Regions from separate parts of the Ottowia sp. SB7-C50 genome, predicted to be linked through region 2. Evidence: predicted binding sites of a transcription regulator. Region 2 holds the regulator's gene; each other region holds the start of a gene.
What was found. Region 2 encodes FNR, which switches genes on or off when oxygen is low (the NO sensors DNR and NnrR bind a similar motif). Its sites were predicted from a motif close to TTGATNNNNATCAA; they were not measured.
Positions count from the first base shown of each region.

Region 1: R0D99_RS10335 (FeoA family protein) is a predicted target of FNR. The motif match lies at 4,038-4,051, and genes of this name have one in related genera.
Region 3: R0D99_RS15055 (OmpW/AlkL family protein) is a predicted target of FNR. The motif match lies at 3,246-3,259, and genes of this name have one in related genera.

Region 1 is NZ_CP136995.1:2,172,674-2,179,822, reverse strand. Features, by position in the region: gene R0D99_RS10355 (sodium:proton antiporter) at 1-782, shown strand, start outside; gene kynA (tryptophan 2,3-dioxygenase) at 923-1,762, opposite strand; gene kynU (kynureninase) at 1,902-3,185, opposite strand; gene kynB (arylformamidase) at 3,306-3,935, opposite strand; gene R0D99_RS10335 (FeoA family protein) at 4,111-4,419, shown strand; partial or broken gene feoB (ferrous iron transporter B) at 4,416-6,366, shown strand; gene R0D99_RS10325 (hypothetical protein) at 6,366-6,554, shown strand; gene R0D99_RS10320 (YkgJ family cysteine cluster protein) at 6,703-7,020, opposite strand; gene argF (ornithine carbamoyltransferase) at 7,058-7,149, opposite strand, start outside.
Region 2 is NZ_CP136995.1:1,679,328-1,686,476, reverse strand. Features, by position in the region: gene R0D99_RS08055 (sulfite exporter TauE/SafE family protein) at 1-671, opposite strand, end outside; gene hemN (oxygen-independent coproporphyrinogen III oxidase) at 764-2,146, opposite strand; gene fnr (fumarate/nitrate reduction transcriptional regulator Fnr) at 2,337-3,056, shown strand; gene R0D99_RS08040 (DUF1178 family protein) at 3,111-3,584, opposite strand; gene R0D99_RS08035 (NUDIX hydrolase) at 3,589-4,179, opposite strand; gene R0D99_RS08030 (DUF2818 family protein) at 4,176-4,484, opposite strand; gene nuoN (NADH-quinone oxidoreductase subunit NuoN) at 4,487-5,974, opposite strand; gene R0D99_RS08020 (NADH-quinone oxidoreductase subunit M) at 5,986-7,149, opposite strand, start outside.
Region 3 is NZ_CP136995.1:3,145,322-3,152,470, forward strand. Features, by position in the region: gene paaD (1,2-phenylacetyl-CoA epoxidase subunit PaaD) at 1-317, shown strand, start outside; gene paaE (1,2-phenylacetyl-CoA epoxidase subunit PaaE) at 326-1,429, shown strand; gene R0D99_RS15050 (septal ring lytic transglycosylase RlpA family protein) at 1,809-2,330, opposite strand; gene R0D99_RS15055 (OmpW/AlkL family protein) at 2,577-3,176, opposite strand; partial or broken gene metF (methylenetetrahydrofolate reductase [NAD(P)H]) at 3,324-4,167, opposite strand; gene R0D99_RS15065 (TlyA family RNA methyltransferase) at 4,164-4,961, opposite strand; gene ahcY (adenosylhomocysteinase) at 5,020-6,456, opposite strand; S-adenosyl-L-homocysteine riboswitch at 6,542-6,620, opposite strand; gene R0D99_RS15075 (peptide chain release factor 3) at 6,724-7,149, shown strand, end outside.

The sequences.
Region 1 (7,149 bases), 490 kb from region 2:
CGCTGTTCCTGGTCGTCACGCTGCTGGTGATGTTCTTCCTGCTCGACAGCTGGCTCTACAAGCGCGAAGGCGTGCAGCGCCACGACCCGACGCCCGACGACGAGCGCTTTGGCTTCGACGGCGCGGCCAACTTCCTCCTGCTGGGCTGCGTGGTCGCGCTGGTGCTGATGAGCGGCATCTGGAAGCCGGGCGTGGTGTTCAACGTGTTCGGCACCGAAGTGGGCCTGCCCGGCCTGGTGCGCGACATCGGCATGGTGGCGGTCACCCTGGTCTCGCTGGCCATCACGCCGAAGGCGGTGCACGCCAGCAACCAGTTCGGCTGGGGGCCGATGCAGGAAGTGGCCAAGCTGTTCGCCGGCATCTTCCTGACCATCATCCCCGTCATCGCCATGCTGCAGGCGGGCGTGAACGGCCCGTTCGGCGCCGTGGTGCGCGCCGTGACCCATGCCGACGGCACGCCCAACCCGGCGATGTACTTCTGGGCCACCGGCATGCTCAGCGCCTTCCTGGACAACGCGCCGACCTACCTGGTGTTCTTCAACACCGCCGGCGGCGATGCGGCGCAGCTGATGGGCCCGCTGGCCACCACGCTGGCGGCCGTCAGCGCGGGGTCGGTCTTCATGGGTGCGCTGACCTACATCGGCAACGCGCCCAACCTGATGGTCAAGGCGATTGCCGAAGACCGCGGCGTGAAGATGCCCAGCTTCTTCGGCTACATGGCCTGGAGCTTCGGCATCCTGGTGCCGCTGTTCGTGATCGTTACCCTCCTGTTTTTCCGTTGACCGCCGCCTGAACAGCCGGACGCGAAGGGCGCCAAGGTTCCGCGAAGGACGCGAACGAAATCCATGAAGGTTTTCTTTGCGACCTTCGCGGGTTTTCGCGTCCTTCGCGTCCGAATGTGGCGTTCTGATCGAGCGCTGAATTACAGATCCGTTCTTAAGCGCCACAACTCGGGAAACAGCACCACGTCCAGCATCTTGCGCAGGTAGCTCACGCCGCCGGTCCCGCCCGTTCCGCGCTTGAAGCCGATGATGCGTTCCACCGTTGTGACGTGCCGAAAGCGCCAGAGGCGGAAGGCGTCTTCCAGGTCGGTGAGTTTTTCGCCCAGCTGGTACAGGTCCCAGTGCTGCTCGGGCGCGCGGTAGACCTGCAGCCACGCGGCCTCGACGGCGTCGCTTTCGGGGTAGGGCTGGGTCCAGTCGCGTTGCAGGTGGTCGGCCGGCACGGCAAGGCCGCTGCGCGCCATCAGGCGCAGCGTTTCGTCGTAGAGCGACGGCGCTTCATAGAACGACTGCACCAGCGCCAGCCGCTCGGGGTGGTGTGCATGGGGCTTCAGCATGGCGGCGTTCTTGTTGCCCAGCGCGAATTCGATGCAGCGGTACTGAAAGCTCTGGAAGCCGCTGGACGGCCCCAGGTAGGGGCGGATGGCGCTGTATTCCGGCGGCGTCATGGTGCCCAGCACGTCCCACGCGTGCACCAGCTGTTCCATCACGCGGCTGGCACGCGCCAGTTTCTTGAAGGCGGGCGGCAGCCGGTCGGCCCGCACATCGCCAATGGCAGAGCCCAGCTCGGTCAGCAGCAGCTTCATCCACAGCTCGCTGGTCTGGTGCTGGATGATGAACAGCATCTCGTCGTGCGCAGGCGACAGCGGGTGCTGCGCGCTCAGGATCTGGTCGATGTGCAGGTAGTCGCCATAGCTCATGCTGCCGCTGAAGTCGAGCTGGGCGCGTTCGGTGTGGACGATGGACTCGGGGGTGGTCATGGCGGGTGGGTTTAAAGTTTTTTTGAACGCAAAGGGCGCGAAGGTTTCGCAAAAGAACGCAAAAATCAGATATCAAAAAATGCAGCTTCTTTTGCAACTTTTGCAGCATCTCTGCGTCTTTTGCGTTCAAGGACGGGTTTCAAGTCACCGCCAGCTTGCGGTTGAACTGGGGCAGCGCGTACTCCTGGTTCAATAGCACCTCGCGCAGTGCCTGCACCGCCTGCCACACGTTTTCATGCGAAAGATAGAGCGGCGTGAAGCCAAAGCGCAGGATGTCGGGCTGCGCGGCGTCGCCCGCGCGGAAGTCGCCCACCACGCCGCGCGCAATCAGCGCCTGCACGATGGCGTAGGCGCTGCCAGCGGGCAGTTGTTCGGTCGGCGTCAGGCACACCTGCGAGCCGCGCTGGGCGTGTTCGCGCGGGGTGACCAGGGTGAAGGCGCCGGGGCACAGCTGCCCAACCCATTCGATGAACACATCCGTCAGCGCCAGCGACTTGGCGCGCAGCGCGGCCATGCCGCCGAATCGCTCGGCTTCGGCAAACACGTCCAGCGCGCAGTCCAGCGCCGACAGGCTGACGATGGGCTGCGTGCCGCACTGAAAGCGCGCGATGCCTGCCGCGGGCTGGTAGCCGGGTATGAACGCGAACGGCGCGGCGTGCCCCCACCAGCCGGCCAGCGGCTGCCAGAAGCGGTCGACGTGGCGCGGGTGCGCCCACACAAAGGCCGGCGCGCCGGGGCCGCCGTTCAAATATTTGTAGCCGCAGCCCACGGCGTAGTCGGCGTCTGCGCCCGTCAGGTCGACCGGCACCGCCCCCGCGCTGTGCGCCAGGTCCCACACCATCAGTGCGCCCGCGGCGTGCGCGGCGGCGGTGACGGCGGCCATGTCGTGCATGGCGCCGGTGCGGTAGTTGACGTGGGTGAGCATCAGCACGGCGACATCCGCGCCCAGGCTGGCTGCGATCTCGTGCGGCTCCACCAGCTTCAGCGTGCAGCCGCGCTCCTTGCACAGCGCCTCGGCGATGTACAGGTCGGTCGGGAAGTTGCTGCGTTCGCTGACGATGGTGCGGCGCCCGGGCGCGTCTTGCGCGGCCACGTGCAGCGCGGCGGACAGCACCTTGTAGAGGTTGGTCGACGTGGTGTCGGTGGCCACCACTTCGCCTGCACCCGCGCCGATCAGCGGCGCGATCTTGTCGCCCACGCGGCGCGGCAGGTCGAACCAGCCGGCGCTGTTCCAGCTCTGGATCAGGTCGCGCCCCCATTCCTCGGCCACCACCTGCGCCACGCGCGCCGGCACCGCGCGCGGCAGGGCGCCGAGCGAGTTGCCGTCGAGGTAAATCACGCCTTGGGGCAGGTCGAACAAGTCGCGCAAGGCGCGCAACGGGTCTTGTGCATCCCACTGCTGGCAATCAAGCAATGTCGTCATGTCTGCTCTCAAATAAATAGCTTTCGGCGCTTGCTGTATAAGCGCAAGCGCCCGATTTCATTCAAAAAAACCTTCTGCGGCTTTCGCGCAACCTCTGCGCCCTTTGCGTTCAAAAAACTGTCAACCCAACCCCCGCAACACCGCCCGCACCGGCGACGCGTCCGCCGTCATCAGCTTCAGGGGCAGGGCGATCAGTTCGTAGTCGCCTTCGGGCACGTCGTCGAGCACCAGGTTTTCCAGCACGCGCACGTCGCGCCGGCGAATGACCTGGTGCGCGTCCAGCGTCTTGCTGTCCGCCGGGTCGATGCTGGCGGTGTCGATGCCGATCAGGCGCACGCCGGCATCGGCCAGGCGCTCCACCGTCTCGGGCGCGAAGGCGGCCAGCCCGGCGTCCCACGCATCGACCGGCATGCGCGCGTAGGTTCTGACCAGCACACGCGGCGGCAGCCCTTGTGTGGCGTGCGCGAGGTGCTCCCAAAGAATGAGCGGCCGCACGCCGATGGCGTCGATCACGCGGCACGGCCCCAGGTAGGGCGCCAGGTCGACCGCGCCAATCGCCGCGCCGGCCGGGTCGTAGTGCAGCGGCGCGTCGGCATGCGCGCCGACGTGCGGCGACAGCGTGAGCGCGCTGACGTTGACCGGGCAGCCGGGGCCGATCTGCGCGCCCCATTGCTGGGCGTAGGGGGTGTCGCCCGGAAACACCGGCGAGCCGGCGTGCACGGGGGGTGAGATGTCCCAGAGATGGCGCATGCTGCGCACCTTAGTGCTTTGGCGGCGGCGTGGTGTCGGTTTATTCCAACTGGCGGCGGCTTTTGCGCTCCGGAATTTCCCGCGGGGCGGCGTGCACCGGCGCTGACCTGAGTCAACGTGGGGCGTCATCGGCCGGTTTTAAAATGAGAATCATTGTCATTCAATAGGTTTGTGGATGGAAAGCGCGCGATCTGCCGTCGCTGACGACGCGGCGACCCTGCCGGTGTCGCTGCTGGCGCTGCCCGTGGGCGCGCGCGCCGTGATCGAACGCCTGCAGCGACCTGCCGACGCGGACGACCGCGAAGTGCTGCTGCGCCTGATCGAGCTGGGCTTTCTGCCCGGCGAAACGGTGCGCATCGTGGCCAAGGCGCATGGCGGGCAGGGGCCGGTGGCGCTGCGGCTGGGCGGTCAGTCGACCTTTGCGCTGCGCGCGCGCGAAGCCGCGCTGATCGGCGTGCGGCACGTCGAGGGGCCGGGCGCATGAACCGTCCGCAGGACGCGGCCGCCCCGGCCTTGAGCGCCGGGCACGTTGCCGAACCGCGCGTGCTGGCCAGCAGCGCGCGCCCCTTGCGCGTGGCGCTGCTGGGCAACCCCAACTGCGGCAAGACGGCGCTGTTCAACCTGCTGACGGGCAGCCGCCAGAAGGTGGCCAACTACGCCGGCGTGACGGTCGAGCGCAAGGAAGGCCGCCTGCTGTCACCCACCGGGCGCGAGGTGCGGGTGCTGGACCTGCCCGGCGCGTACAGCCTGAACGCGCTGAGCCTGGACGAGGAGATCACACGCGACATCGTCACCGGCCGCCGCGCGGGCGAGCCGCTGCCCGACCTGCTGGTGTGCGTGGTCGACGCCACCAAGCTGCGGCTGAACCTGCGCCTGGTGCTGGAGGCGCAGCGCCTGGGCCTGCCGCTGCTGGTGGCGCTGAACATGACCGACATGGCCGAGCGCCTGGGCATCCAGGTCGATGCCGAGCGACTGTCAAAGGAACTGGGCGTGCCGGTGCTGCCCACGGTGGGCGTGCGCGGCGGCGGGGCCGATGCGCTGGTGGCGGCGCTGGACGCCTACCGGCCGCCGCTGATCGGCCGCGCACCGCGGGTGGCGGCAGACCCCCCCCGGCATCGAAGACGTGATGCTGACGCAGCGCGCCGTGCAGCAACTGGTGGCGGATTGCGTGCGCTCGCCAGCCCGGCCGCTGGCGCGCGACGACGCCGTCGACCGCGTGCTGCTGCACCCGGTGTGGGGCATGCTGATCCTGGGCGCGGTGCTGCTGCTGATGTTTCAGGCCGTGTTCAGCTGGGCGCAATGGCCCATGGAGGGCATCAAGTCCGGCATGGACGCCGCAGCGTCCTGGGTGCGCGCCCACATGGCCGACGGGCCGCTGCGCAGCCTGTTGGCCGATGGCGTGATCGCCGGCGTGGGCAGCGTGCTGGTGTTCCTGCCGCAGATCCTGATCCTGTTCGCCTTCATCCTGGCGCTGGAGGATTCGGGCTACCTGCCGCGCGCGGCTTTTTTGCTGGACCGCGTCATGGGGCGCGTGGGGCTGTCGGGGCGCTCGTTCATTCCGCTGCTGTCCAGCTTTGCCTGCGCCGTGCCCGGCATCATGGCCACGCGCACCATCACGCACTGGCGCGACCGGGTGGTCACCATCCTCATCGCGCCGCTGATGACCTGCTCGGCGCGGCTGCCGGTGTATGCGCTGCTGATCGCCGCGTTCATTCCGCAACGCCGGGTGGCGGGGCTGTTCAACCTGCAGGGGCTGGTGCTGTTTGCGCTGTACGTGGCGGGCATCGTCAGCGCGCTGTGCATCGCCTGGGTGTACCGCCTGTCGGCGCGCGGTGGCAACGCCCGGCCCACGCCGCTGATCATGGAACTGCCCGCCTACCGCTGGCCCAGCCCGCGCCAGCTGGCCTTCGGGCTGTGGGACCGGGCACGCATCTTCCTGCAGCGCGTGGGCGGCATCATCCTGGCGGTGATGGTGCTGCTGTGGTTTTTGTCCAGCTATCCGGCCGCACCTGCAGGCGCCGAAGGGCCGGCGATTCTGCACAGCTACGCCGGCCGCATCGGCCTGCAGCTGCAGAAGCTGCTGGCGCCGGTCGGCTTCAACTGGCAGATTGCCATTGCGCTGGTGCCCGGCATGGCGGCGCGCGAAGTGGCGGTGGGCGCGCTGGGCACGGTGTATGCGCTGTCGGCCAGCGGTGACGACGTGGCGGCCCAATTGCAGGGCCTGCTGGCGCACGGCTGGAGCCTGGCTACCGCGCTGGCGTTGCTGGCGTGGTACGTGTATGCACCGCAGTGCGTGTCGACGCTGGTGGCGGTGCGGCGCGAAACCAATGGCTGGCGCTGGCCGCTGATCATGCTGGTGCAGCTGTTCGGGCTGGCCTATGTGGCGGCGTTCGTCACCTACCGCGTGGCGCTGGCCTGGGGAGCCGGGTGATGCAGCAGGTGGTGGTGGCGCTGATCGTGGCGGTGGCGGCGCTGTATGCGCTGTGGCACTTCATGCCCGCGCGCTGGCGCAAGTCGGTGGCGGCGCGCCTGGGGCTGGGCGCGGGCGCGGGGCAAGGGGGGTGTCACGATTGTGGCGACTGCACTGCCTGCCCGCCGCCTGGCGTCAAGAAAAAATAGGCGCCAGCGCTTGTCAGTCAAGCGCTGGTAGCTAGTTTATTGATAGTGACCTGGGCATGGTAATCAGCGGTTTCTGGCTCCCTTCCCCCAGCGGGGGAAGGAGCCAACAGCCGCACATGGGTCAGCTCCAGAGAGTCCTGACCACGCCTCAAGCGGCGTGCTCCATGCCATGCTGGCGGCGCGCATGCAGGCAGGCGTCCGAGCCGGCATCGAACTCGCGGCAGGGCGAGGGGCGCCATTCATAGATGCCGCAGCGCACGCGCTGGCCCACCTGCCCGCCCAGCGCCGCGCAGCGCGGCCGCAGGTGGTCGGTACCGCGCAGGCGGCACAGGCTGGTCGTCAGGCGTGCGGCCAGGCCGTCGGGCACCGGGCCGCCTTCGGACTGCAATTCAATGGCAGCAAAATCGACTCGAAAGCTGGCACAGCACGCCCCGCAGGACAGGCAGTCTTCTTGGCGCGGGCGCATGGCGCGGAGACGTTGTGGGACGTGCGTGCAGCGGCGCTCAGTCCAGCCGGCCCAGCAGCAGGTATTCCATCAGCGCCTTCTGCACGTGCATGCGGTTCTCGGCCTCGTCCCACACCACCGACTGCGGGC
Region 2 (7,149 bases):
ACGACACACCAGGGCGCCTGATCGTGCACCAGGCCCATCCACAAGCCCCAGCCGGCGGTCAGCAGCAGCGCCAGACCCGCCAGGCGCATGCCCCATGGCCTGTCTGTGCGGTTGCCCAGCTTCAGTAGCAGCCACGGACCGGCCCACAGCGATACGCCCGACCCCAGCGCGAACAGCGCCATGACGGCCGCGCCGCCGGGCACGCTGCCCGCCAGCGCCGCAACCATCACGGCCGAATACAGCAGCCCGCACGGCAACAAGGCCCAAGCCACGCCCAGGCCAAGCGGCGCCACCAGGCCCATGGACTGCGTTGCCGAGCGCACCCTGGCCCACACGCGGCGCGCGCCGGTTTCCAGCCACGCGGGCTGACGCGCCTGGATCAGCAGCAACAAGCCGAGCATGATGGCCGCGACATGGACCATGGTCCACAGCGGCCGCAGCGCGGCGGACTGCACCGTCAGCCAGCCCAGCCCCTGCATGGTGGCCGAGGCCACCGCGCCCAGCGCGGCGTAACCCGCCACGCGCCCCACCTGGAACATCCCGATGGCCTGCGTGCCGCGCGGCGCCGCCGCCTGCCCGATGCCGGCGCAGGCCGCGCCACACATGGCAATACAGTGGGGGCCGCCCGCCAGGCCCATGACAAGGGCGGTCACGGCAAGAGAAGCTTGCATGCAGTCAGTGGATACGCAAAACCAGAGGCGAGCCGACAAAGGCTCGCCGTCATTCTGTCATCGAAGCCTTGCCCCTGTGGCGCGGCGCGACATCAGATGATCTTGGAGAAGCGGGCGCGCGTGCGGTCGGCCTGCAGGTACTTGTCGAACATCATGGCCACGCCGCGCACGAAGAACCAGCCCAGGGCCGTGACCTGGATGCCGGTATCGCTCAGCTTGACCAGGCCCTGGTCCTCCATGGCGCGCAAGGCTTCCAGCTCAGCAGCGAAGTAATCGCGGAAGTCGATGAGGTGCGCCAGCTCGATCGACTCGAACAACACCTCGCCCTGGCACATCAACGCCATGATGACGGCGCGGCGAAGCAGGTCGTCGCGCGACACCGCCAAGCCACGCACCACCGGCAGATGCCCGTGGTCGAGCAGGTCCTGGTATTCCTCCAGCGACTTGGCGTTCTGGCTGTAGGTGGCCCCCACCTTGCCGATGGCGGACACGCCCAGGCCGATCAGGTCGCAATCCGGCTGCGTGCTGTAGCCCTGGAAGTTGCGGTGCAGCCGCCCCTGCCGCTTGGCGACCGCCAGCGCGTCGTTGGGCAGGGCGAAGTGGTCCATGCCGATGTAGTCGTAGCCGGCCGCTTCAAAGGCGGCCAGCGCGCGCGCCAGCATGGCGACCTTGTTGGCCGCACCCGGCAGGTCGATGGCGATGATGCGGCGCTGCGGCTTGAAGCGCTCCGGCAGGTGTGCATAGGCGTAGAGCGCGATGCGGTCCGGCCGCAGTTCGCTCACCTGCGCCAGCGTGCGCTCGAACGACTCCGGCGTCTGCTTGGGCAGCCCGTAGATCAGGTCGGCGTTGATCGATTCAAAGCCGATGCGGCGCGCCGCATCGACCAGCGCGAACACCTTGTCGGCCGGCTGGATGCGGTGCACGGCCTTCTGGACCAGCGGGTCAAAATCCTGCACACCCAGGCTAAGGCGGTTGAAACCCAGTCGCGCCAGCGTTTCAAGGCGTGCCTCGTCCACGGTGCGCGGGTCCACCTCGATGGAGTATTCACCGCCCGGCACCAGGCTGAAGTTGCGGCGCAGCATGGACATCAGCTCGCGCAGTTCATCGTCGCTGAAAAAGGTGGGCGTGCCGCCGCCCAGGTGCAACTGGCTGACGGGCAGGCCCGCACCCAGGTGTTGCACGTGCAGGTCCACCTCCTTGCTCAGATAGCGCAGATAAGGTGCGCTGCGCTCATGGTGCTTGGTGATGATCTTGTTGCACGCGCAGTAGTAGCACAGCGATTCACAAAACGGGATGTGCACGTACAGCGACAACGGCAACGCCAGCGCCGCGGGGCCGGCGCGGCGCTGGTCCAGCGCCTGCACATAGTCTGCCTCGCCAAAAGCCTCGACGAACCGGTCTGCCGTCGGATACGAGGTGTAGCGCGGGCCGGGAACGTCGAACTTGGTCAGCAGTCCGGTGGTGATGGCGGTCATCGCTTTTTTCCTTTGAACCTGACCCCGAACTTTCGCCGTGTCGAGCGGCTGGCGCCTTGACAATGATCAAGGTATCCGAGCGGATTCGTCGGGTTTTTGCGTTGAATCAAGGCTTTGGGGTGCAACGACCGCATGGCCTAAAATGGGCTTGCTTGACGATGCTCAAGATCCACCTTGCCCACGTGCCCGCATGACGCCGCAAACCATCAAAGTCGCCTGCTCCAACTGCAACCTGCGCGAGCTATGCATGCCGATGGGTCTGTCGGGCGACGACCTGGGCAAGCTGGACGACCTGGTCGCCACGCGGCGCAAGATCAAGCGGGGATCGCCGCTGTTCTCCAACGGCGATACTTTCAATGCGCTGTATGCCATTCGCACGGGCTTCTTCAAGACCTGCATCGCCACCGAGGACGGCCGCGATCAGGTGACAGGCTTCCAGATGGCCGGAGAAATCATCGGCCTCGACGGCATCGTGGGCGACCGACATACGTGCGATGCCGTGGCGCTGGAAGACGCCGAAGTCTGCGTCATGCCGTACGACCGCATCGAGGAGTTGTCGCGCCAGGTGCCGGCCCTGCAGACGCATGTACACAAGATCATGAGCCGCGAGATCGTGCGTGAGCACGGGGTGATGCTGCTGCTGGGCAGCATGCGCGCCGAAGAGCGCCTGGCCGCCTTCCTGCTGAACCTGGTTCAGCGGCTGCATGCGCGCGGGTTTTCCCAGAGCGAACTGGTGCTGCGGATGACCCGCGAAGAAATCGGCAGCTACCTGGGGCTGAAGCTCGAAACCGTGAGCCGCACGTTCTCGAAGTTTGCCGAGGAAGGCATCGTCGAAGTGAAGCAGCGCCACGTGCGCATTGTGGATACGGAAGCGCTGCGCGCCATCGTCAACGCGCCGGCGTGCGCCTGAGCGACTGCCATCACACCGCCCCTGCCGTCCTCGCAGGGCGACCAAGACCAAGAGTTACTGAAGCGTGTCCTTGAAGCCGGGCGGCAAAGGCAGCGGCAGCACGACAATGCCTTCGTCCAGCAATTCTTCCGTCTGCTCGATGGAGGCCTGGCCCCGAATCCCCCGCTCCGCCGCTTCGCCGTAGTGCATGCGGCGCGCCTCTTCGGCAAAGCGTTCGCCCACGTCCTCGGTAGACGCCACCACGCGACGCACCATTTGCAGCCAGGCGGCCTGCATCGCCGCAGCTGGCATGACCGCTGCCGTGGAACGTTCGGTCGGTACTGCGGACGGGGGAGCCGACGGTGTGGCCGGCGCGGTCGTCGAGCCCAGGTTAAGCCGGGGCGCGCTGGGCAGCTTCACGACCTGGCTGTCGCCGCACATCGGGCACGCCAGCAACTGCCGCGTGAGCTGGTCCTGAAAGTCGTCCTCGGACGAAAACCAGCCCTCGAAAGCATGGCCGTGCGTGCATTGAAGGTCGAGCACTTTCATGGCGTCAGTCGGGCACCGCTGCCTGCCAATCCAGCTTCCAGGCGCCGCTTTGCACGTTCTGCAGCCAGAGCGCCCCAATAAGCGTCTTGGCGTCGGTGACCTGGCCATCGCGACACCAGGCAATCAATTCGTGGACGGGCAAGGTGAACACATCGAGAAACTCGCCCTCGTCCAGACGGCGTTCGCCCGCTTGCAAGTCGCGGGCAAACCAGATCTCGATGAATTCGGTCGAGTAGGACACTACGGGATGCAGCACGCCGGCACGCGCCCATTCACGGGCGGTGTACCCGGTTTCTTCACGCAGCTCGCGCTGGGCGCAGCGGAGCGTGGTTTCGCCGGCATCGAGCTTGCCGGCGGGAAACTCCACCATCACCTGCTGCACAGGGTAGCGATACTGCCGCTCCAGCACCAATTCGGTCGAACCCGTGGCCGTCTGCAGCAACGGCACGATCATCACCGCGCCGGGGTGAACAACGTATTCGCGCTGTGCCGTTGTGCCATCGGGCAGTCTGACTTGATCGCAGAAGGCGTGGAGAAAGTGCCCTTTGAGGACTTCGCGCCCGTCGACGCGAACCTCGGCCAGATGGTCGCTCATCGGCCGCCCCGGCGCACCAGATAGCGATAGACGAAGCCCGGAAACGCCAGCGTCAGGAACATGGCGCCGGTGACGGCGTAGAACTCCCAGCCTTGCGACTGGTTCTGCCCCACCGCGCGCTCCATCGCCATGCCGATACCGATGACGACCGCATACCAGAACAGCAATTCAGCGAGCCGCCAGGCCAGGTTCTTGACCGGTGCCTTGAGCGGCACCACGGTCAACAGGCGTTGGTTGACGAACGGCAGGTTGGCGGCAACGAATGCCAGCAGAATGAGCAGCCAGATCGAAACCGATTGACTCATTCTCAGGTGGCCAGCATCTGCACGATGGCCTTGGCGCACAGCGCCATCAATCCGCCAGGCAGGATGCCCAGAATCAGCAGCAACGCGCCGTTGGCCGTGAGCACGGCACGCATGTCCATCGGCGCATCGAGGGCGGCGTCGGACACCGGATCGTCAAAGTACATGACCTTGATGACGCGCAGGTAGTAGAACGCGCCGATCAAGGACATCATGACGGCGAACACGGCCAGCCCGATGTAGGCGCCCTGCCCCGTGCTGACCAGTGCCTGCAGCACCGACAGCTTGGCCTGGAAACCCACCAAGGGCGGCAGCCCTGCCATCGAGAACAGGCAAATCGCCATGATGCCGGCGTACAGCGGGCTGCGGCTGTTGAGTCCGGCGAAGTCAGCGATCTCCTCGCTCTCATGCCCCTCGCGCGACAGCAGCAGGATGACGCCGAAACCCGCCAGCGTGGTCAGTACGTAGGTCACGACGTAGAACATGGCCGAGCTGTACGCATTGGCCGCAGCCAGCGCGTTGCCATTGACCACACCCGCCATCAGACCCAGCAGCACGAAGCCCATGTGGGAGATTGTCGAATACGCCAGCATGCGCTTGATGTTGGTTTGCGCAATGGCCGCCAGGTTACCGATGAGCAGCGACGCGATGGCCAGCAGGCCCAGCATCTGCTGCCAGTCGAAGGCGAGCGGCAACAGGCCTTCGACCAGCAGGCGGATCGCCATGGCAAACGCCGCCAGTTTGGGCGCCGCGCCGATCATCAGCGTGACCGCCGTGGGTGCGCCTTGATACACGTCGGGAATCCACATGTGGAAAGGCACGGCACCGAACTTGAACGCCACGCCAGCTACGACGAACACCAGTCCGAACACCAGCACGGTGTGCCGGATCTGCCCGGAAGATACGGCCTTGAACAGTCCGCCAATGTCCAGCGTGCCGGTGGCGCCGTAGAGCATGGACAGGCCGTACAGCAGGAAGCCCGACGCCATGGCTCCCAGCACGAAGTACTTCATGGCGGCCTCGACCGACACGGCATGGTCACGGCGCAGTGCGACCATCGCGTAGCTGGCCAGCGTCAGGCATTCGAGGCCGAGATACAGCAGGAGCAGGTTGTTGGCCGCGATCATCACGAACGCGCCCAGCAAGGACAGCAGGCCCAGCACATACCATTCGCCGCCGCGCAGCATGCCGCGCTCGGTCACATATCTACGTCCATAGATGAACGTGACCAGCATCGCCAAGGCCGAGAAGCATTTAAGCCAGTTGGCCATGGGGTCGCTCACCACCAGGCCGTCGAACCCGTAGATGGTCTGCCCACCCGCCGCATACATGCCCGTCAGGCCGGCCACGCCCAGCAGCGTGAGAAGCGCCAGCACATAGGCCGAGGTGCGCCTCGGACTGTGGTCAAGGAGGTCAATGAGCGCGATCACGCACGCCATGACCAGCAACACGATTTCCGGATAGATGGCCACCCAACTGAATCTGTCAATCATCTCCAAAGTCCTCAATTCAGCTTGGATACCGCCACCTGCTTAATCAGGTTGGCCACCGAGGCGTCCATCACGTCGGTGATGGGCTTGGGATACAGGCCCATCCACAGCACGGCAATCGCCAGCAGCGCCAGCATCAGGAATTCGCGCCCATTGATGTCGGTGAGCTTGCGCACGTCGTCATTGACCATCGGGCCCAGGTACACGCGCTTGAACATCCACAGCGTGTAGGCGGCGCCCGAAATCAAGGCCGTGGCGGCCGCGACACCGATCCAGAAGTTGGCCTTGACGGCGCCCAGAATCACCATCCATTCGCCCACGAAGCCCGCGGTGCCCGGCAACCCGCAGTTGGCCATGGCAAACAGCAGCGCGAAGGCCGTGAAGCGCGGCATGGTGTTCACTACCCCGCCGTAGCTGGCAATCTCCCGCGAGTGCACGCGGTCGTACAGCACGCCGATGCAAAGGAACATGGCGCCCGACACGAAGCCGTGGGCGATCATCTGAATCAGACCGCCGGTAATGCCCATGTCGTTGAAGATGAAGAAGCCCAGCGTGACGAAGCCCATGTGGGCCACCGACGAGTACGCCACCAGCTTCTTCATGTCCTGCTGCACCAGCGCCACCAGACCCACGTAGATCACGGCAATCAGCGACAGTGCAATCATCAACCACGCCCATTCGCGCGATGCATCGGGCAATATCGGCAGCGAGAAACGCAGGAAACCGTAGGCGCCCAGCTTCAGCATGATGGCGGCCAGCACGGCGGAACCACCGGTCGGCGCCTCGACGTGGACGTCGGGCAACCAGGTATGCACCGGCCACATCGGCACCTTGACGGCGAATGCAGCGAACAGCGCGAAGAACAGCAGCGTCTGCGCCGTGCCGGACAGCGGCAGGGTTTGCCACGTGAGAATGTCGAAGCTGCCGCCCGAGCGGGTGTACAGGTAGATGAACGCCACCAGCGTGAGCAACGACCCCAGCAAGGTGTAGAGGAAGAACTTGAACGCCGCGTAGATCTTGTTCGGCCCGCCCCAGATACCGATGATCAGGTACATCGGAATCAGGGTCGCCTCGAAAAACACATAGAACAGCACGCCATCGAGCGCGGAGAACACGCCGATCATCAGCCCCGACAGGATCAGGAAGGCCGCCATGTACTGGTTGACCTTCTGCTGGAT
Region 3 (7,149 bases), 1.5 Mb from region 2:
CGCTGCGAGACCACGGCGTTGACGGCCACGTCGTTACCCAGCTGGCGCCCGCCTGGACGACCGACTGGATGACGCCCGAGTCGCGCGAGAAGCTGCGCGCGTATGGCATCGCGCCGCCCCACGGCGGCGGCGCAGCTGGCGCGGCGGTGATTCAGTTTGCGTCCACCTCGGCTGCCAAGGACCGCCCCGCCGTGCACTGTCCCCAGTGCGGCTCGGCCAACACCACCGAAACCTCGCATTTCGGCTCCACGGCCTGCAAGGCGCTGTACCGCTGCCTGGACTGCCTGGAACCTTTCGACCATTTCAAAAATATCTAGAGACGACCATGTCCGCCCCGCGCTTTCACGATCTCACCGTCGCCCGCGTCCACCCCGAAGCCGCCGGCGCCGTCGCCATCACCTTTGCCGTGCCCGACGAGTTGCACGACTCGTTCAACTTCCAGCCCGGCCAGTTCCTGACGCTGCGCACCACCATCGACGGCCAGGACGTGCGCCGCAACTACTCGATCTGTAGCACCAAGAGCAGGTACAGCAAGGACAAGCAGCTGGAAGTCGGCATCCGCCCGATGGAAGGCGGCATGTTCTCCAACTGGGCGGCCACGCAACTCAAGGTGGGCGACACGCTGGCCGTGATGCCGCCCGATGGCCGCTTCGTCATCAAGAAGCCGCGCGCGCTGCACCGCGTGGGCTTTGCGGCGGGCTCGGGCATCACGCCCATCCTCAGCATCATCGCCAGCACGATGGAAGAGTCGGACACGGCCAAGTTCACGCTGGTGTACGGCAACCGCCGCATGAACAGCGTGATGTTCAACGAGGCGCTGCAAGACCTGAAGGACAAGTACAAGAACCGCCTGACGCTGATCCACATCCTGTCGCGCCAGGCGCAGGAAGTGCCCATGCTGGAAGGCCGCATCGACGGCGCCAAGGTGCAGCAGCTCATCGACACCCTGCTGCCTGCCAAGAGCATGGACGAAGTGTTCGTGTGCGGCCCCGAAGCCATGATCGAATCGGTCGAAGCCGCACTGCAAGCCGCCGGCGTGCCGGCCGACCGCATCTACAGCGAGCGCTTCACCTCGCCGCGCCTGGAAGAAATGAGCCCCGAGGCACGCCGCGCCGCCATCGTGCAACCCGACCCCGAAGCACCGGTGGGCCAGGTGGCGCTCACGGTGGTGATCGACGGCAAAGCGCACGAACTGGCCATGCGCAGCGACCAGCACGTGCTGGACGTGGCGCTGAACGCCGGACTCGATCTGCCCTATTCCTGCAAGGCCGGCGTGTGCTGCACCTGCCGCGCCAAGGTGATGGACGGCGCGGTGACCATGGACAAGAACTTCACGCTCGAAGCCGAGGAAATGGCGCAGGGCTTCGTGCTGAGTTGCCAGGCGCGGCCGACGACCGACAAGCTCACGGTGAGCTACGACGAGAGATAGAGGGCATCCCCCTGAGCGCCTGACGGCACTTCCCCCTTCTCTCGCTACGCTGCGCTTCGCGGGAAGGGGGACAACGCCAGCGGGCGGGCCAAGCCCTTCCGCGGCGTTCGCTGGCATGGCCTGCTTCGCGGCCGCCGGAGAGAAATGGCGACATCGCCCTGAGCGGCTGGGGCCGCTTCCCCCTTCTTTACAGCGCTGTGCGCGGGAAGGGGGACGCACCCAGCGCACAGGCAAAGCCCTTGTGCGGGTGCCTCGCCTGTCCTGCTCCGCGGCCTCCTGAACCACGAAATGCAAAAGGCGCCGGGAGTGCCTTTTGCTATCTAAATGGTAGCTATCCGCGCTCTAGTGACAAGCGCTGGCGGCCGTTTCGACTTAAAACTCAGCTGTCGCGATCACTGGCTGGCGCCACTTCGCGCAGCACCACGGCGTCGTGGCCGCGCGCATTGAAGCCCAGCGCCTTGGCGGCCGCCTTGCTCAGGTCAATGACGCGGCCCTTGATGAACGGCCCGCGGTCATTGATGCGCACCACCACTTCCTTGCCAGTGCGCGGGTTGTGTACCAGCACGCGCGTGCCGAAGGGCAGCGTCTTGTGCGCGGCGGTGAGTTCGTGCATGTCGAACTTCTCGCCGTTGGCCGTCAGCCGTCCGTGAAAGCCGGGGCCGTACCACGACGCCACGCCGCGCTGAAGGTCGCGGCCGCCGCGCAGCCCCAGCGAGGCGCGCGAAGGCGCCGTCAGGCCGGGTGCGCCAGCGTCGTCGCTGGCCGACGCGCTGCTGTCTACGCCGCCGCCCACGCGGGCGCGGAAGCCCGAATAGTTGGGGCAGCGCATGTCGTGCACCGCCTTGGCGGACGAGCAGGGCTCAGCCAGCAGGGATGAAGGAGTGGAAGCATCGAGGCTCACCGTCTGGGCCGCCAGCGGGCCCGCTGCCAGACACAGGGCGCCGACCCACAACATTCGGCGGACTGGCTGACGGTGTGCACTTCCCGATTCCGGCGCGCCGCGCAAGCGGACGCCGGCAGAGGTGTGCCGTAACATGAGCGCATTCTAACGGTTCGGACCAAGGTCGTCATCCCGGCCCGATTTGCCCGTCCCCATGAAGAAAGGGGCCGAAGCCCCTTTCCCGTCGAGCGAGCGAAGACGAATCGATCAGAACCGGTAGCCCAGGCCGACGCCCACCAGCACGGGGTCGACCTTGAAGGTGCCAGCCTTGTTGCCGCCGGCGTAGACGTCGGTCTTGATCCAGACCTTCTTGACGTCCAGGTTCAACGACAGGTTCTTGGTCAGTGCGTAGCTGGCGCCCACCTGCAGCGCGGGGCCGAACGAATTGCGCTTGACGTCGGCGGCGCCGCCCAGCACGTCGACCGAGCTGAAGCGCGTGTAGTTCAGGCCCGCGCCCACATAGGGCGTGACCGGCGACGAATTGGTGAAGTGGTACTGCAGCGTCAGCGTGGGCGGCAGGTGGCGCAGCGAGCCGATGTAGGCGCCGCCGGCATAGACCGACTGGCGCTGCGGATAGGTCAGGATCAGCTCCGCGGCGATGTTGGGCGTGAAGAAATACGACACGTCCGCTTCGGGCAGCCACTTGTTGTTGATCGTCAGGCCCAGGCCGGTCGAATCGCCGTTGGCGCTGTTGAGGTGCACGGCGCGCAGGCGCACCAGCCACGGGCTGTCGCCCGAGGTCTGGGCCCAGGCGGGCGCGGCCAAGCCGGCAAGCACGGCCGCCAGCAACATACTTTTCTTGAACATGGTGTTTCCCTTCCAGCTAATAACCACATTGGTCGGAAGGGATTTGACCGCTGCGCCGGCCAGCCGACGTTGCGCCACATCAAAGGCCCGCGGCGCACGCGCGACGGCGCGCCGCCGCTGTGGCGCCCGGGCATCAGCCCGCGCGGATCAGGCCGCGGCGGCGGCCCAGCCCAGGCGGCGGCACACTTCGAGCGTGCCGTTGGCCTGGTTCAGCGTGTAGAAATGAAAGCCCGGCGCGCCACCCGCGTGCAGGCGTTCGCACAACGCGGCCACCACGTCGGCGCCAAAGTCGCGGATCGACGCCGCGTCGTCGCCGAAGGCCTGCAGTCGCGTGCGGATCCAGCGCGGCACCTCGGCGCCGCAGCTGTCCGAAAAGCGCAGCAGCTGCGTCGAATTGGTGATGGGCATGATGCCGGGCAGCACCGGCACGTCGACGCCGCGCGCCTTCAGTTCGTCGCGGTAGCGGAAGTACGCGTCCGGGTTGAAGAAATACTGCGTGATGCCGACGTTGGCGCCCGCGCGCACCTTGGTGGCAAAGGCGTCCAGGTCGGCATCGGGCGATTTGGCCTGGGGGTGAATCTCGGGGTAGGCGGCGACGGCCACCTTGAAATGGTCGCCCGTTTCGCTGCGGATGAAGGCGACCAGGTCGCTCGCGTAGCGGAAATTGCCGCCCAGCCCGTAGCCGCTGGGCAGGTCGCCACGCAGTGCGACGATGCGGCGCACGCCCGCCGCGCGGTAGGTGGCCAGGCGCTCGCGGATCGATTCGGCCGTCTGCCCGATGCACGACAGGTGCGGCACGCCATGCATGCCTTCGCCGACGATCTCGCGCACGGTGTCCAGCGTGCCGTCCTGCGTGGAGCCGCCAGCGCCGAAGGTGACCGAGCAGAACTCGGGCTTCAGCGCGTACAGCCTGGCGCGCACGTCGCGCAGCTTCAGGCCGCCTTCGGGCGTCTTGGGGGGGGAAGAATTCAAGGCTGAGATTGACGCTCATGATGAGGATTTGCTAAGCGCCGTTCGCACGGCGTACAAAAAGAATTCGCGGTTGCCGTCGCCACCGGCGATAGGACTGGGCAGCCATTGCCGCACGTCCAGGCCCGCATCGGCGCAGGCGGCGCGCAGGCGTTGCTCGACCTGCGCGTACAGGCCCGCATCGCGCACGATGCCTCCCTTGCCGATGTCGGCCGCTTGCAGCTCGAACTGCGGCTTGACCAGCAGCAGCGCGTGGCCGCCGGGCTTGAGCAGCGACGCCAGCGCCGGCAGCACCAGCGTGAGCGAAATGAAGGACAGATCGGCCACCGCGATGTCGAATTCAGAACAAAAAAGGCCTGCAGCGCTGGATGAATCAGCGCCCTCAGCTATTAATTTTGAAGCATCCAGCGTGCGCGCATTGACGCCCTGCAGCGCCCGCACGCGCGCGTCGGCCGTCAGCCTGGGGTGCAGCTGCCCGTGGCCCACGTCCACGCCGGTCACGCTGGCCGCGCCGTGCTGCAACAGGCAGTCGGTGAAGCCGCCGGTGGACTGGCCGACGTCGAGGCAATGCCGCCCGGCGACGTCGAGCCCCGTTTCGCGCAGCGCACCTTCCAGCTTGAGCCCGCCGCGCGAGACATAGCGCGCCTCGGCCGCGTCGAGCAATTCGACTTCGGCGTGCGGCGGCAGCTCGTCGCTCTTGCTGAGCGCCTTCCAGCCGCTGGGCGACAGCCAGCGCGCACCGGCCGCAATCAGGCGCTGCGCCTGGCTGCGGCTGGCGGCCAGGCCGCGATCGACGAGGAACTGGTCGGCACGCACGGAATAGGCATCAAACAGGCCGCCAGCGCTTGCCAGTCAAGCGCGAACAGCTATTTAATCAATAGCGGTACGTGTCCGGCTTGTACGGCCCCTGCTTGGGCACGCCGATGTACTTGGCCTGCTCGGGCGTCAGCTCGGTCAGCTTGGCGTTGAGCTTGGCCAGTTGCAGGCGGGCCACCTTTTCATCCAGGTGCTTGGGCAGCACGTAGACCTTGCCGACGTCGTACGCATCGGGGTGGGTGAACAGCTCGATCTGCGCGATGGTCTGGTTGGCGAAGCTGCTGCTCATCACGTAGCTGGGGTGGCCGGTGGCGCAGCCCAGGTTCACCAGGCGCCCCTTGGCCAGCAGGATGATGCGCTTGCCGTCCTTGAAGATCACGTGGTCGACCTGCGGCTTGATTTCTTCCCACTTGCAGTTTTTCTCCAGCTCGGCGACCTGGATCTCGTTGTCGAAGTGGCCGATGTTGCACACGATGGCCTGGTCCTTCATGGCCTTCATGTGCTTGTAGGTGATGACGTCCTTGTTGCCCGTGGTCGTGACGAAGATGTCGGCCAGCGGCGCGGCTTCTTCCATCGTCACCACGCGGTAGCCTTCCATGGCGGCCTGCAGGGCGCAGATGGGGTCGATCTCGGTCACCCACACCTGGGCCGACAGCGCACGCAGCGCCTGCGCCGAGCCTTTGCCCACGTCGCCATAGCCGCACACCACGGCGACCTTGCCGGCGATCATCACGTCGGTGGCGCGCTTGATGCCATCGACCAGCGATTCACGGCAGCCGTACAGGTTGTCGAACTTCGATTTGGTGACGCTGTCGTTGACGTTGATGGCGCGGAACAGCAGGGTGCCGGCGGCGCTCATCTCTTTCAGGCGGTGCACGCCGGTGGTGGTTTCTTCGGTCACGCCGATGATCTCGGCCGACTTGCGGCTGTACCAGGTGGGGTCTTCCTTGAGCTTGGCCTTGATGGCGGCAAACAGAATTTTTTCTTCTTCGCTCTTCGGATTGGCCAGCACCTTGGGGTTGGTTTCGGCCTGCTGGCCCAGGTGCATCAGCAGCGTGGCGTCGCCGCCGTCGTCCAGGATCATGTTGGGGCCTTCGCCCTTGCTGCCCTTCTTGCCGAAGTCGAAGATGCGGTGGGTGTAGTCCCAGTAGTCGGTCAGCGTCTCGCCCTTGATGGCGAACACCGGCGTGCCATTGGCGGCAATGGCGGCGGCGGCGTGGTCTTGCGTGCTGAAAATGTTGCACGACGCCCAGCGCACGTCGGCACCGAGGGCTTGCAGGGTTTCGATCAGCACCGCGGTCTGGATCGTCATGTGCAGGCTGCCGGTGATGCGGGCGCCTTTGAGGGGCTTCTTCTTGGCGAATTCGTCGCGGATCGCCATCAGGCCGGGCATCTCGGTTTCGGCAATGGCGATTTCCTTGCGGCCCCAGGGCGCGAGGTTGATGTCGGCAATGGCCGAATCGGCGGCCACGGGGTTTTTCAGGCGGGCGTTCATGACGGGCTCTTTCTCCAGATCGAGTGTGTAGAGCCACCTGCGCGGGCAACGACGGGGAAGGTGAACATGCCCATCGCACCCGGCCGGTGGATGAGCGTCGTTGCAAGAAGGGTTCCGAGCCTCACGCCTGGCAAAACGCAGGCGCTGCAACGCTCCTCGGAAAAACGGCGATTATAACGGTGGGTCCTTTCTTGGCCGGCGATAATTCAAAGGTTAACGCCCGCCCCGTCACCCCGGGCCTGAGGGCGATGTTCGGAGTCCCCTGCCTTGTCCCACGCCGCCGAGACGCGTCGCCGTCGCACCTTTGCCATCATCTCTCACCCCGACGCGGGTAAAACCACGCTGACGGAAAAGCTGCTGCTGTTTTCCGGCGCGATCCAGATTGCCGGCAGCGTGAAGGCGCGCAAGGCCAGCCGCCACGCCACCAGCGACTGGATGGAAATCGAAAAGCAGCGCGGCATCTCGGTGGCGTCCAGCGTGATGCAGATGGTCTACCGCGACCACGTCATCAACCTGCTCGACACGCCCGGCCACAAGGACTTCTCCGAAGACACCTACCGCGTGCTGACGGCCGTGGACAGCGCCCTGATGGTGATCGACGCCGCCAACGGCGTCGAGGCGCAGACGCGCCGGCTGATCGAAGTCTGCCGCCAGCGCGACACGCCGATCATCACCTTCGTCAACAAGATGGAC